Regions from separate parts of the Bacillus silvicola genome, predicted to be linked through region 2. Evidence: riboswitches for the same ligand, from Rfam matches in the RefSeq annotation. Region 2 holds a riboswitch; each other region holds the start of a gene.
The links. A riboswitch is a leader RNA that binds a small molecule or an ion and turns the genes downstream of it on or off. The one in region 2 is predicted to bind S-adenosylmethionine.
Positions count from the first base shown of each region.

Region 1: linked by a shared signal. The riboswitch ahead of ACP6L7_RS27390 (ABC transporter permease) and the one ahead of ACP6L7_RS28910 (bifunctional O-acetylhomoserine aminocarboxypropyltransferase/cysteine synthase) in region 2 are both predicted to bind S-adenosylmethionine.
Region 3: linked by a shared signal. The riboswitch ahead of ACP6L7_RS27345 (peptide ABC transporter substrate-binding protein) and the one ahead of ACP6L7_RS28910 (bifunctional O-acetylhomoserine aminocarboxypropyltransferase/cysteine synthase) in region 2 are both predicted to bind S-adenosylmethionine.

Region 1 is NZ_JBNGVC010000013.1:1,026,476-1,031,741, reverse strand. Features, by position in the region: gene ACP6L7_RS27405 (multidrug effflux MFS transporter) at 1-184, shown strand, start outside; gene ACP6L7_RS27400 (hypothetical protein) at 417-920, shown strand; gene ACP6L7_RS27395 (DUF3951 domain-containing protein) at 939-1,154, opposite strand; SAM riboswitch class I at 1,326-1,431, shown strand; gene ACP6L7_RS27390 (ABC transporter permease) at 1,568-2,485, shown strand; gene ACP6L7_RS27385 (ABC transporter permease) at 2,502-3,506, shown strand; gene ACP6L7_RS27380 (ABC transporter ATP-binding protein) at 3,463-4,473, shown strand; gene ACP6L7_RS27375 (ABC transporter ATP-binding protein) at 4,470-5,243, shown strand; gene ACP6L7_RS27370 (peptide ABC transporter substrate-binding protein) at 5,257-5,266, shown strand, end outside.
Region 2 is NZ_JBNGVC010000013.1:1,311,092-1,316,357, reverse strand. Features, by position in the region: gene metA (homoserine O-acetyltransferase MetA) at 1-537, opposite strand, end outside; gene ACP6L7_RS28910 (bifunctional O-acetylhomoserine aminocarboxypropyltransferase/cysteine synthase) at 521-1,819, opposite strand; SAM riboswitch class I at 2,055-2,159, opposite strand; gene ACP6L7_RS28905 (chloride channel protein) at 2,479-3,711, shown strand; gene ACP6L7_RS28900 (YjjG family noncanonical pyrimidine nucleotidase) at 3,905-4,600, opposite strand; gene ACP6L7_RS28895 (transcriptional regulator YeiL) at 4,708-5,266, shown strand, end outside.
Region 3 is NZ_JBNGVC010000013.1:1,016,245-1,021,510, forward strand. Features, by position in the region: gene ACP6L7_RS27330 (GRP family sugar transporter) at 1-197, shown strand, start outside; gene proC (pyrroline-5-carboxylate reductase) at 410-1,213, shown strand; gene ACP6L7_RS27340 (aldo/keto reductase) at 1,215-2,048, shown strand; SAM riboswitch class I at 2,203-2,307, shown strand; gene ACP6L7_RS27345 (peptide ABC transporter substrate-binding protein) at 2,442-4,082, shown strand; gene ACP6L7_RS27350 (peptide ABC transporter substrate-binding protein) at 4,467-5,266, shown strand, end outside.

The DNA of each region.
Region 1 (5,266 bases), 280 kb from region 2:
ATTACAGTTCATCTCAGGAGCACTTGTAGCGCCGCTAGTAGGTATTGGTGGAAGCAATACCGCACTTCCTATGGGTGTTGTTATAGCTCTTTGTGAAATTGGTGCTGTGTTATGTTATTTATTCATGGCAAAAAGAAGTGAAAAGCAGTTTGAACTGCAACAAAAACAAAATTTAGAGGCTTAACAAAAAAGAGCTGATTCAAACATTTCTTTGAATCAGCTCTTTTTTTCATTTCTTTGAAATAACCCATGCAAAAGTTACTTGCATAAAGTGACGATACTGTGACAAAAATGTGGGTATATATATTAAGGAATCATCTTAAGTACAAAATTTAGGATGTTCTCGGTATAATAAAACAAGTGGAGATAAAAGAAACTATAATTAGAAGTAGCTGTAGATAAAAGGAGAATTAAAGATGAAGAAGGTTTTGGGTATTGCTGTAATGGGAGGTATGCTCCTTCTAGCAGGATGTAATGGGAATAAAGAAGCGAAAGAACCGAAAGAAAAGGTGGAGCAATCTACTGAACAGACAGAAGATATGAAAGTGTATCAAGAGGTACATGAAAAGTATGATGCAAAAATGAACAAAGAAATTAATAAAGCGTTACAGTTATTTGAAGTGGCAAAAGAAAAGGGCGGTAAGGAAATAACTAATGCTAAATATAAGGAAGACGTGAAACAGGTAACAACGGGCATGTTAGAAGATATTGATCATATGCGTAAAGAAATTCGTGTTCCGAAGTCGAAAGAACAGGAACATGAATTATATGTTGGTTTCTTAAATGAATCAGAACAATCAATGAAAAAATTGCAGAAGTTAGCAGAAGAAGAAGACTCCTCGTTGATTCGTGATATAGAAATTAATTTTGCAACAGCATCGACATACTATAAACGTTTTCAAACAGAGGCCCAAAAATAACCTTGCGCATGCGCAAGGTTATTTTTTCTTCTTACCATCTCCATCTTCATCCTCGGATACTAATACTTTCTGTTCTTCGTGAAATTCTGAAATTGTTTGTCCAGTAATATTATCGAATGGAGTATAAAAAGAAGTGATACGTTTTTTCTTAATGAAGAGTTTGTAGAAGCCGATGATGACGAGTATGACGATTGTTAATGGCAATCCTATGCTGGCTAGAAGTAAGGGATCCATCGTATAACTCCTTTAAAGTAATTAATTTTATTATAAGTTAAAATAGTGATTTTAAGAAATAACGCCATTAAAAACTGATTTTTCTAAATATATCCAATTTGATTGACTTTTCTTTTTTTCAGAATTATAATTCGAAATATACAATTTGAACCAAATAATAATATAGCAATTTACTTATCCAGAGAGGTAGAGGGACTGGCCCTATGACACCTCAGCAGCGGGTTCTGTAAGATGAACACCGTGCTAATTCCAGCAAGCAAGTCTTGAAAGATAAGTGATGGGCCTTTGTTTATTAAGCCTTGATCTTATTTTTTAAGATCAAGGCTTTTTGTATTTTAAGAAGAGAAAAGGGAGTAATGGGAAAGATACGTCAATAAAACAAAGTAAATTTATGAGTTTAGGGGGTTATCAGAGTGTATGTTGTTAAAAAACTATCAGTTATGGTTTTCACATTATGGGTTATTACGACAGTGACATTTTTAATTATGCATATTATTCCGGGAGATCCATTTTCATCAGATGCGAAAATCTTTCCTGAAGAAGTGATACAAAATATGAGGGCGAAGTATCATCTTGATGAACCGTTATGGAATCAATATGTTGCTTATTTAGACGGTGTAGTTCATTTTGACTTTGGTGAATCCGTTCAATCGACGGGGCAAGGCGTATCAGAGATTATAACGACAGGATTTGGTCCATCAGCAATTATTGGTCTACAAGCACTTGTTATTTCATTGTTAGTCGGGATTGCCGCAGGCACATTTGCCGCGCTATATCATGGGAAAGTGATTGATTATAGTGTGAGCTTGCTTGCGATTCTCGGTATTTCTATTCCTAGTTTTATTTTAGCGCCACTATTTATACAAGTATTCGCCATCCAATTTGAATTACTACCAGTGGCGTCCTGGGGAACCTTCGAGCATACTGTATTACCTTCCTTCGCATTAGCGCTCGGGCCAATCGCGGTTATTACAAGATTTGTTCGCTCTAATATGATTGAAGTGTTGCAGAGTGATTATATTAAGCTAGCGAGAGCGAAAGGTATACCAATTAAGAAAATCATTATAAGACATGCTCTTAGAAATGCAATTGTTCCGGTACTTACATTTGTTGGCCCATTAATGGCTGGACTTTTAACAGGAACTTTCGTGATTGAAAAAATCTTTTCAATTCCTGGTCTAGGAAAATATTTTGTAGATAGTATTTTTAACCGAGATTATCCGGTAATTATGGGAACAACCATCTTCTATAGTGCGCTATTAATTATGTGTATCTTTATTACAGATATCATTCATCGTATTGTTGATCCACGTATTCGTTCTATTACGTAAGGAGGGGAATATTTAAATGGGGGCTTATGAAATTAATGACCAGTTATTAACGAATGAAGAGAAAAAAGAATTAACGATAAATAAAGATCAGCAAACAATTAGCCGAAAAAAGGAAGTGTTTCGCAAGTTTATATCAAATCCTATAGCAGTTTTAGGGGCTGTGACGTTATTACTAATTATTATTTTCTCGCTTATTGGCGAAAGTTTAACGTCATTTACTGCAAGTGAACAAGTAAAAGAAGCAACTAATTTACCGCCTAGTAGCGAGCATTGGTTCGGAACGGACGATTTAGGGAGAGATATTTGGGCGCGTACTTGGGCTGGTGGGAAAATTTCACTAACAGTTGGATTGGTAGCAGCAGCTCTTGATATAGGGCTCGGTGTACTTATCGGAGGGTTTAGTGGATATGTGAGAGGGCGTAATCGTCTTGGAACGTTAATTGATGAGTGGATTATAAGAGGAATTGAAGTGTTATACGGTATCCCATACTTATTAATTGTTATTTTACTATTAATCGTTATGAAACCAGGACTTTTTACAATTATAATTGCCCTTGCGTTAACGGGATGGATTGGCATGGCACGTCTCATTAGAGCGCAAGTCTTGTCTTTAAAACAAAGAGAATTTGTTATCGCAGCAGAGCGATTAGGTACACCTCATATGAAAATTATATATGGGCATTTAATTCCAAACTTAACAGGGATTATTATCGTAAATTTATCATTTACCATTCCAGCAGCTATTTTCTCAGAATCATTTTTAAGCTTTATCGGACTTGGAGTACAATCACCAGCGGCAAGCTGGGGCACGATGACCAACGATGCACTTGGGACGTTACTAAGCGGAGAATGGTGGCAACTATTCTTCCCGGCAATCATGATTGCACTCATCATGTTCGCATTTAATGCAATTGGTGATGGTTTACAAGATGCGATTGATCCGAAAATCGTAAAACGTAATCGAAAGGAGAAAAAACATGGCGCAAATCTTATCTTTAGAAAACGTAACGTTGGCCGTTGAAAAAGAGAATAGTAGGCAAGCAATTGTGAAGCATGTTTCCTTTTCTATTAACGAAGGTGAAATAGTTGCACTTGTAGGAGAAAGTGGCTCAGGAAAAAGTGTTACAGCACAATCAATTATCGGGTTAAATCAAGAATCAATTCATATTGATGATGGAAATGTATCTTTCCAATCAAAGGAATTAACTAATTTACAGGAATCAGAATGGAATCAAATTCGCGGGAAAGATATTTCTTTTATCTTTCAAGATCCGCTTTCATCTTTAAATCCGACGATGAAGGTCGGAAGGCAAATTACAGAAGTAATTTTGCAGCATGAAAAGAAATCGAAGAAAGAAGCAAAAGAAATTGCAATTAACTTACTAAATGATTTAGGCATACATGAAGCAGAGAAACGCTTTGAACAATACCCGTATCAATTAAGTGGTGGTATGAGGCAACGTATTTGTTTGGCCATTGCGTTTGCTTGCCATCCGAAACTTGTAATTGCAGATGAACCTACAACAGCGTTAGATGTAACGATTCAGAAACAAATTATGGGGCTATTAAAAGAGCGAAAAGAAAAACAAAATACGAGCATTTTACTCATTACACATGACTTAGCACTTGTACGTGAAGTAGCTGATCGAGTAGTTGTGATGTACGGGGGACGTGTTGTTGAAAAAGGAATGATACAGGAGGTAATAGGTTCTCCTAAACATCCATATACGAAAAGCTTATTACAAGCAATTCCGAATATGGATGATTCCGAAAAAGTATTACGTGCTATAGAAGGAACGACACCTTCCATTGAAACATTAAATAGCTTTGGCTGTCCTTTTGTAAATCGTTGCCCAGTAGCGATAAAAGAATGTATTCATCGTTTCCCAGAGAGAACGACATATTCTGGGGAGCATAGTTCACATTGTTGGCAACACATTCTAGAGCACAATAAAGCGAAATCAAAAGAGAAGGTGAATGCCTCATGACGACAGATTTAATTACTGTAAAGCAAGTAATGAAAACGTATGGAAGTAAAAATAAAGAAATCGCAGCGTTAAAAGATATAACACTCTCTATCCCAAAAGGAACAACGCTTGGCATTATTGGAGAAAGTGGTTCTGGAAAGACGACACTTGGTAAGCTCATAGCTGGGATCGAGCGTCCAACGTCTGGTGAAATTGATTATAACGGTCAAGTTGTTCACAAGCTGAAGTCAGCTCATAAGCGGGATTTCTTGCAGAAAGTACAGTTCATTTTTCAAGATTCCACAGCTGCATTAAATCCGCGCTGGAAAGTACGCGATATTGTAACAGAAGGCTATATTTCATTCGGTTTAGGCGATAAAGGACTGAAAGATAAGGTCGCAGGTGATGCACTAGAGCGTGTTGGATTAGATAGACGATATATTGATCGCTATCCACACGAATTTAGCGGAGGACAACGTCAACGTATTGCTATTGCAAGAGCACTATTATGTGAGCCAGAAGTTTTAATCCTTGATGAACCAATTTCAGCATTAGATGTTTCACTGCAAATACAAATTGTACATCTGCTGCAAAAGATTCAAAAGGAGCAAGGCTATACATATTTATTTATCGCACATGATTTACCGATGGTTCACTATTTATGTGAAAAAGTGGCTGTCCTATATAAAGGAGAACTTGTTGAATTTGGAAATACGGATGAAGTATTCCGTGATCCACGACATTCTTATACAAAAACATTATTAGCATCAACACCAAAAATTTCAGGTTAAAGGAGAATGTAGGATGAAGAAGT
Region 2 (5,266 bases):
CAATTTCACATGTTGCTCACGAACCTCATGTTCAAATACACCAAACATTTTTTCCGCAAGAGGATACTTCGGCACACCATAGTGATAATACAAACCCGCTTGTGCCCCCCAGCAAATATGAAGCGTGGATGTTACATTCGTTTTTGAGTACTCCATAATACGCCCAAGCTCTTCCCAATAATCTACTTCTTCAAAAGAAAGAGTTTCAACTGGGGCTCCTGTAATAATGAGTCCATCAAATTTTTCATCCTCAATATCACGGAATGTCTTATAGAAGCTCGTTAAATGTTCCTGCGCTACATTACGAGACAGATGTGATTCCATATGAAGTAAATGAACATCTAATTGCAGTGGTGTATTTCCAATTAGACGCAGTAATTGCGCCTCTGTTTCTTGCTTTGTAGGCATTAAATTTAATATAGCAATTTTCAAAGCACGTATATCTTGCTTTTCTGCTCGCTCCTTCGTCATTACAAAAATATTTTCCTTCTGTAATACTTTGCGAGCTGGTAAATCTTTATCAATTATGATCGGCATGTTGTTTGCCTCCGACTAGCGCTGCTTCTAAATCTGCAATAATATCAGAAACATCTTCTATACCAACCGATAAACGAATTAAATCAGATGTAACACCAGCTAAACGCTGATTTTCTGCACTTAATTGTCTGTGCGTCGTACTAGCAGGGTGTATGACGCAAGTTCTTGCATCAGCTACATGCGTTACGAGCGTTGCCAGTTTTACATTTGCGATAAATTCTTTTGCTGCTTCTAATCCGCCTTTAATACCGAATGTTAAAACTCCACTAGCACCCTTTTTCAAATACTTTTGTGCTAATGAGTAATTTTCATTACTATCTAATCCTGGATAATTCACCCACTCAATACGATCATGATTAGCAAGCCACTTAGCAACAGCGAGAGCATTTTCGCTATGGCGCTCCATTCGTAAATGCAATGTTTCCAGGCCAATATTGCTAATATATGCATTGAATGGGCTCATACAGTTTCCATAGTCTCTTAATAACTGAACGCGTGCTTTCACAATATAGGCTGCTGCTCCAAAATTTTGAACATAGCTTACACCGTGATAACTCGGATCTGGTTCAACAAGCTCAGGATATTTTCCATTTGTCCAATCAAAGTTTCCTCCGTCAATAACAATGCCGCCTAAAGAGCTTGCATGACCATCGATATATTTCGTCGTTGAATGAACGATAATGTTTGCCCCATGTTCAAACGCCTGGCATAAATAAGGCGTCGCTAATGTATTATCAACGATAAAAGGTATTTCTAATTCTTTTGCTGCCGCTGAAAGTTCTTTGAAATTCAAAACGTTCATTGCTGGATTTCCTAGCGATTCTGCATAAACGAGTTTTGTCTTATCATTAGCAAGTGCCGCAATTTCATCTGCTGTTAAATTTGGATTAAAGAACGTAACATCAATGCCAAGCTTACGTAAACTTACTCCAAATAAATTAAATGTTCCCCCATAAACTGTTGAAGAACAAAGAAGATGGTCTCCACTACTACAAATATTTAAAACTGCTAGCATAATGGCCGCCTGCCCAGAAGCTGTCGCAACAGCCCCTACACCGCCTTCTAAATCTGATAACTTTTGCTCAAATGCAGCTAAAGTAGGATTTCCAATACGCGTATAGATATAGCCTTCTGCCTCTAAATTAAATAGTGCCGCTAAATCATCTGAAGTATCGTATTTATACGTTGTACTTTGATAAAGTGGCAAAACACGCGGTTCACCATTCTTTGGCGTATAGCCACCTTGCACACAAATTGTTCCTTTTCCCCATGATTCTCCCATCTCTCATTCTCCTTTCTTTTATCCCGCTACTTGCGGACAGTAAGACTCCCGCCTCAAAATTCAGCGAATGCGAGGAAGTTAGGTAGGAGATAACTGCCCGATTGGTGAAGGCTAATAATCAGTGAGGGAGGGACAAAACCCCCACTGATTAAAGTTTCACTTTATGCAAAATAAAAAACTGCCCCTTTCCTGAAAACAAGAAAGGAGCAGTTTGAAAACACGCTCTAAAGGCTCTTTCTTATCTCTCAGGATTATTACCTGCAGGATTTGGCACAATTCCGCTATACGGCTGTTGCCAAGGTTTCGTCGGGCCTGTCCCTCCACCTTTTCTTGATAAGACTATGCAATTACCGTTGATTTTATAGCAATAATTTCCTGATGTCAATCGGTTTTTCTGAATGTTCTAAATTAAACGCAAGAACTTTAATATAAACAACAAAAGAAATATATTCCATATTCATTTAAAAAAGACCTTTTAAAAACCTCGATCAATATATAGAATTAAATAAGTAGTTTAAGCGTATAGGTTCAAGATTCTCATGAGACTTCAATATATTGAATAAGCCAACCTCTCAAAAAGATACTATATATATTCAATTCATTTCACACTAGCATATTTAATCCTTTCTACATTAAAACTTACATAACGGAGGTATAACATGACAAATAAAAAAGACATGCACTATATACTCGTCCTATATGGCATTCTTTTAGGCTCTATAGTAGGGGCTACAGTTTGGTTATTTTTAGTTACGCTAAATATCGGAATCCACTTTATTTGGGGATATTTACCTAACGTTTTCTCCTCTCCCCCTTATTACACTCTTTGTGTAACAATCATCGGCGGTATCCTCGTTGGTTTAACACAAAAATACTTCGGTACATATCCACGTCTTATGCCAGAAGTAATGGGTGAATATAAAAAAACAGGTAGAATTGAATACCGTTTTGTACATAAAGCTACTTTAACTGCGCTTATCGTTTTAATATTTGGAGCTAGTCTAGGTCCAGAGGCCGCACTTGTTGGAATTATCGGTGGACTTTGTACATGGGTAGGGGATCGCTTTAACTTCGCTTTAAAGGGAATGAACGAACTAACAGAAGTTGGAATTGGTGCTACTTTAAGTGTAATTTTTAATGCACCATTATTCGGTTATTTAGCTCCGAATGAAAATGAGGGTGAACAAATTAATGGGTTTTCTAAAAGAAAAAAAGCAATTGTATATTTAACTACTACTTTTGCTGGTTTTTCCGTTTATTTATTGCTTAGTAAACTTGATAATCGTGGATCTTTTATTGTTGATTTTGGGGAAGGATCTCTTTCAATCAATGAATGGATCGCCTTTCTCCCTCTTGCTTGTATCGGTGCTATCGTTGGTTTCCTTTATTTCAAAGTAGAATTTACATTAGAGAAAATTATCCATCCTTTCCGCGAATACAAACTAACACTTGGAATTATAGGTGGGGTTTTATTAGGAATTGCGGGGACTTTCCTCCCATACACATTATTTTCTGGAGAACATCAATTGAAAGATTTAGTTGTTGAATGGAGCAATTTATCTTTTTGGGTATTACTTCTTTCAGGAGTTTTAAAATTATGTATTACTGCCGTTTGTTTAAATACAGGTTGGCGCGGTGGACATATCTTCCCAATTATATTTGCTGGATCAAGTATCGGATTCGCGATGGCTTCCATTCTTCCTATAGATCCAATCGCATCTGTGGCCATCGTAACAACAGCAATCTCAAGCTATGCGTTACGAAAGCCAATAGCTATAACCTTGTTATTACTTATGTTTTTCCCGCTCAATTTACTATTACCAATGCTTGGAGCGGCAGCGATTGGTAATGCATTTCCACTTCCTAAAAACAACGAAGCTACAAACGAATAAAAATAGGCAGTAGGGACAAAAGTTCCACTGCCTATTTTTATCCCGCTATTTGTGGGCAGTAAGACTCCCACCTCAAAATCCGGCGAGTGCGAGGGAGTTAGGTGGGAGATAACTGCCCGTAAAAGCCCGATTGGTGAAGGCTAATAATCAGTGGGGGATGGACAAAACCCCCACTGATTAAAGTTTCACTTTATTACACACGCTGCTTTAATAGCGCGTATAACTCTTCAAAACTATGCACTTCATATGTTGGCACAATCTCGCTATTATTTGGTTTCTTTTCTGGATTAAACCAACAAGTATCAATTCCCGCTACATATCCACCTTTAATATCGGCACTTAACGAATCCCCAATAATGAGCCCTTCTTCAAAAGCAAAGTTAGGAATCCTTTCAAAAACATAATCAAAATACTCTTTCAGCGGCTTTTGGAATCCCGTATCTTCAGAAACAAAAATATCTTTAAACAATGAATGTAATCCTGCATTACGTAAACGTTTATCTTGCGTCTTAGAAATACCGTTTGTCACTATATATAAATCATACTCACTTTGAATTTGATTTATAAATTCAAATGCACCTTGCATGAGTTGGTTTCCTTCTTCTAAGTAGCTACGATAATTATTTTCGAATAATATCCCATCTACTTCTTCCCCGTACTCTTTAAACAAAATCGAAAATCGTGTATTTACGACTTCATCACGGTTTATTTCACCTTCTTCAAAAGCATCCCAAAGGCTTTTATTAACTTTTTTATACTGCGCTTCAACCTCGCTAGTTAAAGGAATCCCTTTCTCTTCAAAGAGCATACGTAACGCCACTTTCTCCGCCTTCTGAAAATCTAACAATGTATCATCTACATCAAATAGCAATGTTTTATATTTTTTCATAAACCCCTCACACTCCCTTTTCTACAAAAACAAATTTACATAAATCGTATCATTCTTCCTTGTAAAAATAATAGGAGATATCTCATACTACAAACAGGGGTGAAAATATGAAAATCAGTAAAAATGAGAAAGAAATTTATCAATACATGCAAATTCATCAATTCCATACTCTTTTTTCCTTTCATGTCTTACCATTTGTAGAACTACATTCTTTTCAAAAGAAAGAGATGATATGTAAGGAGGGAATCGATCTCCCTTATCTCTATTACTTAATTTCCGGGAAAGCAAAAATATATATGAGCCATAAAAATGGGAAAGTCTCTTTAATTAATTTTATTCAAGCACCTTCATTCATTGGGGAATTAGGATTAATTGGCGTAGAATCTGTTACGAAAGCGGTTGAGGTGATTGAAGATTGTATTTGCTTAGCGCTCCCTCTTAAAGATTGTCAGCATCTTTTATTGCAAGATGCTACCTTTCTACAGAAACTATGCAAATTTATTGGAGAAAAAACAATTACCCGAACAGAAAATTACGCCAAAAACTATAGTTATCCGTTTGAAAACCGATTAGCTGCGTTTATTTTATTAACGGAACAAAATAATTGCTATACCGAAAAACATACTGAGGCCTCAGAATACTTAAACGTCAGTTACCGCCATCTTT
Region 3 (5,266 bases), 290 kb from region 2:
TATTCTTACTTCTTTCATTACCACGTGTCGGAGTAGCAACAAGCTTCCCATTATCTCAAACTGGAATCGTTATCTCAACATTCGGTGCAATCGTATTCTTAGGTGAAAAGAAAACAAAACGTCAATTGATCTTTATTGCACTAGGTAGTGTTTTAATTATCGGTGGCGCTGTATTGCTTGGTATGACGAAAGCATAAGCTTATAATTTATCAATCCCTGAAGCATAAATGCTTCAGGGATTTTTGATTATAATTATTTTTCAAATATAATAATCTTCATAGTCCTTTTTATATAGCCTTCCTTCCCTCCAATTGTATTCTCTCCACTACAAGCCGTTTCTTTTTACAAAATTCTCTTAAAAATGGTATCGTTTTTTATAACATATTCTCATCAGAAAGGAATAAAGGATATGCCTAATAAACATCGAATTTTATTTATTGGTGCCGGTCGTATGGCAGAAGCTATATTTGCTGGACTACTTACAACAAGTAAAGAATACATCGAAGAAATTATCGTTTCTAACCGAAGCAACGTAGAAAAGCTAGAACAATTACGAGCACGATATAATGTGTCTACTACAACAGATTGGAAGCAGCATGTTACATCTGTTGATACGATTGTTTTAGCAATGCCACCTTCTGCACATGAAGAATTATTAGCAGAATTATCTCCGTTACTATCGAATCAACTTGTCGTAACGGTAGCCGCTGGCATTGGCCCATCTTATTTAGAAGAAAGACTTCCCGGGGGGACACCTGTTGCTTGGATTATGCCAAATACAGCTGCCGAAATCGGAAAGTCTATCTCCTTATATACAATGGGACGATCAGTAAACGAGATGCATCAAGAAACCCTGCAACTGCTTTTAAGAGGCATTGGTACTTCGCAACTTTGCACTGAAGAGGAAGTTCATCAGCTTACCGCAGTTACTGGAAGTGCACCTGCTTTCCTTTATTACTTTGCCGAAAGCTTAATTGAAGCAACAAAAAGTTATGGAGTCGATGAAGCAACCGCAAAACACCTTGTCATTCAAATGATTTCCGGCTCTACTTCTATGCTTGAACAAACGCAAGATCCAGCTAACCTCCGCGAACAAGTAACAACACCAGGTGGTTCCACAGCTGAGGGTCTCAAAGCTTTATATGAATATAATTTTTCAGAGGCAATTCAAAAAGCAGTAGAAGCAACAAACAAAAAAGCTAGGGGGAAATAATATGAATTTAACAAGTTTAAAAGACTATACAACATTACATAACGGCGTAAAAATGCCTTGGTTCGGTTTAGGTGTTTTTAAAGTAGAAGATGGTTCAGAAGTAATTGAATCTGTAAAAGCAGCAATTAAAAATGGCTACCGTAGTATCGATACTGCAGCAATTTATCAAAACGAAGAAGGCGTTGGACAAGCGATCCGTGAATCAGGTGTTGCACGTGAAGAATTATTTATCACATCAAAAGTATGGAATAGCGATCAAGGATATGAAACAACACTTCAAGCATTTGAAACTACATTAGAGAAATTAGGTCTAGATTATTTAGATTTATATTTAGTACATTGGCCTGTAAAAGGGAAATATACTGAATCATGGAAAGCATTAGAAAAGCTTTATAAAGATGGCCGTGTTCGCGCTATTGGTGTGAGCAATTTCCACATTCATCACTTACAAGACGTATTTGAAATTGCTGAAATTAAGCCAATGGTCAATCAAGTGGAATACCACCCACGTTTAGCACAAGAAGAGTTACACACTTTCTGTAAAGAACATAATATCCAGCTTGAAGCTTGGTCACCATTAATGCAAGGACAGCTACTGGATAACCCAACATTACAAGACATTGCGACAAAATATAATAAATCGACTGCACAAGTTATTTTACGCTGGGATCTACAAAACGAAGTTGTAACAATCCCTAAATCTATTAAAGAACATCGCATTATTGAAAATGCAAATATATTCGATTTTGAATTAAGTGCTGATGACATGAAAGCAATTCAAGCTCTAAATGAAGATCATCGCGTTGGTCCAGATCCGGATAACTTTAACTTCTAATAGGGAAACCACTGCCATATGCAGTGGTTTTTTTATTTTTAATAAAACTGAAAATTTAAACTATATTCCATTTGATTGACACTTCATTATCTAAGGTGTAAGATTTTGAATTATCAAAGAAACACAAAAATTAATAAAATTTATTCGTTTACTCATTGTATCAAGAGAGGTGGAGGGACTGGCCCTTTGAAACCTCGGCAACAGGTTCATTTTGAATACTGTGCCACTTCCTGCAAGCTTTGTGCTTGAAAGATAGAATGAGGGACTTCGTTTATATACGGGTGCATAACTTGTACGTAAAAATCCCTCTTTCTCAATATGAAAAGAGGGATTTTTTGTTTTTCATTCCCTCATCATCATCCAATCTTATTAACCATTTAGGAGGAAAATCAAATGAAAAAGAAGTTTGTACCCGGTATTGCATCAGTTGTAGGAGTAAGTATTTTATTAACTGGTTGCGGCAGTTATAAAAACGAAGCAAGCGGAGCAAATGCAAAAGACGAGGCACCTAGTAAACAGGTTTTAAACTTATCTTCACCTACTGAAATACGAACAATGGATACAGCTCGTGCTACAGATACTGATTCTGGTCAAGTAATGAGAAACGTATTTGAAGGTTTGTATAATCTTGGTGAAGGTAACAAACCTGTCCCTGGCGTTGCAAAATCTCATGAAGTAAATGGCGATAAAACGAAATACACATTCCATTTACGAGATTCAAAATGGTCAAACGGCACTCCTGTTACAGCGAAAGATTTTGTCTTCGCTTGGCAAAGAGCTGTCGATCCAGCAACAGCCTCTGAATATGCATTTCTATTCTTTGATATTAAAAATGCAACAAAAATTAACAACAAAGAACTTCCAGCCGATCAACTTGGTGTAAAAGCAATTGATGACCATACGTTTGAGGTAGAATTAGAACGCCCTGTTCCGTACTTTATTAGCTTAACAGCGTTCCCAACATTTCTACCAATTAACGAGGAATTCTTTAAATCACAAGGTGATAAGTACGCTTTAGAAGATAACAAAATCTTGTACAACGGAGCTTTTACACTAAGCGATTGGAAGCATGAACAAAGCTTTAAATTTAAGAAAAACCCTACCTATTGGGATAAAGATAATGTCAAACTCGAAGAAATCAATTTCAACGTTGTGAAAGAGAAATCAACAGAAGTAAATTTATTCGAATCCAAACAATTAGACCGTATAAAACTAACATCTGATTTCGTTGATAAATATAAAAAGGATACTAACTTCAAAGAACGTCCGAATGTAGGGGTACAGTTTTTACGTATGAATCAACAAAACAAAGTACTTCAAAACGTTTCTGCACGCCAAGCAATCGATCAAACAATTGATCGAAAATCCTTTGTAAATACGTTATTAAATGATGGCTCTACACCAACCTTTAGTCTCGTGCCGAAAAACTTTGCAAAAGGGCCTGATGGAAAAGACTTCCGTACTGCAAACGGCGATTTAACAAAAGTTGATACAACATCTGCACAAGAATTATGGAAGAAAGCAAAAAAAGAACTTGGTTCTGAAAAGATAACATTAGAATTATTAACAAGTGATGGTGACCTTGAGAAGAAAACTGGTGAGTTCCTAAAAGGGCAACTAGAAAAGAATTTAGATGGCTTAACAGTAAATATAAAACCGCAACCACGTAAACAACAAGTTTCACTCTTATTAAAAGGTGACTACGAGATTGGAATTGACGGTTGGAGCCCTGACTTTGCTGATCCAATTACATTCCTTGAACTATTTACGACGAATAACCCTTACAACTTAGATCATTACTCTAATAAAGAGTTTGATGACACAATTGAAAAAGTTAAAACTACCTTGGCTGGTGATGAAAAAGCTCGCTGGGAAGCGTTACTAGCATCAGAAAAAATCTTATTTAAGGACTCTGTTATCGCTCCTCTTTACCAAAAAGGAGAATCTTATCTAGAGCGTTCTTATGTAAAAGGAATTGTACAAGTAGACTTTGCAGGTCAATTAAACTTCAAATGGGCAAAAATTGAAAAATAAAATGCGACTTTAATCATCGTGTTTCCACCAACTCCCATTGTTTTTTTGGCAAAATATATTAAAAGTAGATTCCTTAATATGAGTGAATCTACTTTTTTAATATATTATTTCAAGAAATTAACACTCTATTTTTATTATTGACATATAGTTCTTTTCAGTGTTAATATTCTAAATAATCAAAGAGACGAAATATTTCACCATCAAAACATAATGTCTACTACGTTGAAACATATAACGATAGATTACAGTTCAGCATGTATATACATATAGAACACCTGATTACCTATAAACAAATATCTATAATAGGTTTTATCTCCTTCTATAGCTACTTCAAGACATGGACATTATGACGTTACGAACAACACATTTAGGGAGGAAAGAACAATGAAGAAAAAAGTTGTACCTGTTGTTGCATCTGTTTTAGGGGCAAGTCTACTACTAACTGCTTGTGGGGGAAATAAAGATAATGCAAGCGGAGCGAAAGCGAACGATAAAGCACCTGATAAACAGGCAATTAACTTATCATTCGCTTCAGAAATTCCAACAATGGATGTTGCAAAAGCAACGGATACGGAATCCATGAACGTAATGCGAAATGTTTTTGAAGGTTTATATGCAATGGGAGAAGATAATAAACCGATTCCTGGTGTTGCTGAGTCGGTTGACGTTAGTCCCGATAAAACAAAATATACATTCCACCTGCGCGATTCAAAATGGTCAAATGGTACTCCTGTTACAGCAAAGGACTTTGTCTTCGCTTGGCAACGTGCCGTAAACCCTGATACAGCAGCTGAATATGCATTCTTATTCTTCGATGTACAGAATGCAAAACAAATAAACCAAAAACAATTACCAGTTGATCAATTAGGCATCAAAGCTCTTGATGACAAAACTTTAGAAGTACAACTAGATCGCCCTGTTCCCTACTTCTTAAGCTTAACGACATTTTCAACATTCTTACCAATTAATGAAGACTATTTAAAATCTCAAGGTGACAAATACGGTTTAGAAACAAATCATTTAATTTACAATGGTGCTTTCACATTAGATAACTGGAAACACGAACAAAGCTTTCAATTGAAGAAGAACCCTAACTATTGGGATGCTAAAACTGTAAAATTAGAAGAAATCAACTTCAATGTCGTTAAAGATAAGTCTACAGAAGTTAACTTATATGATTCAGG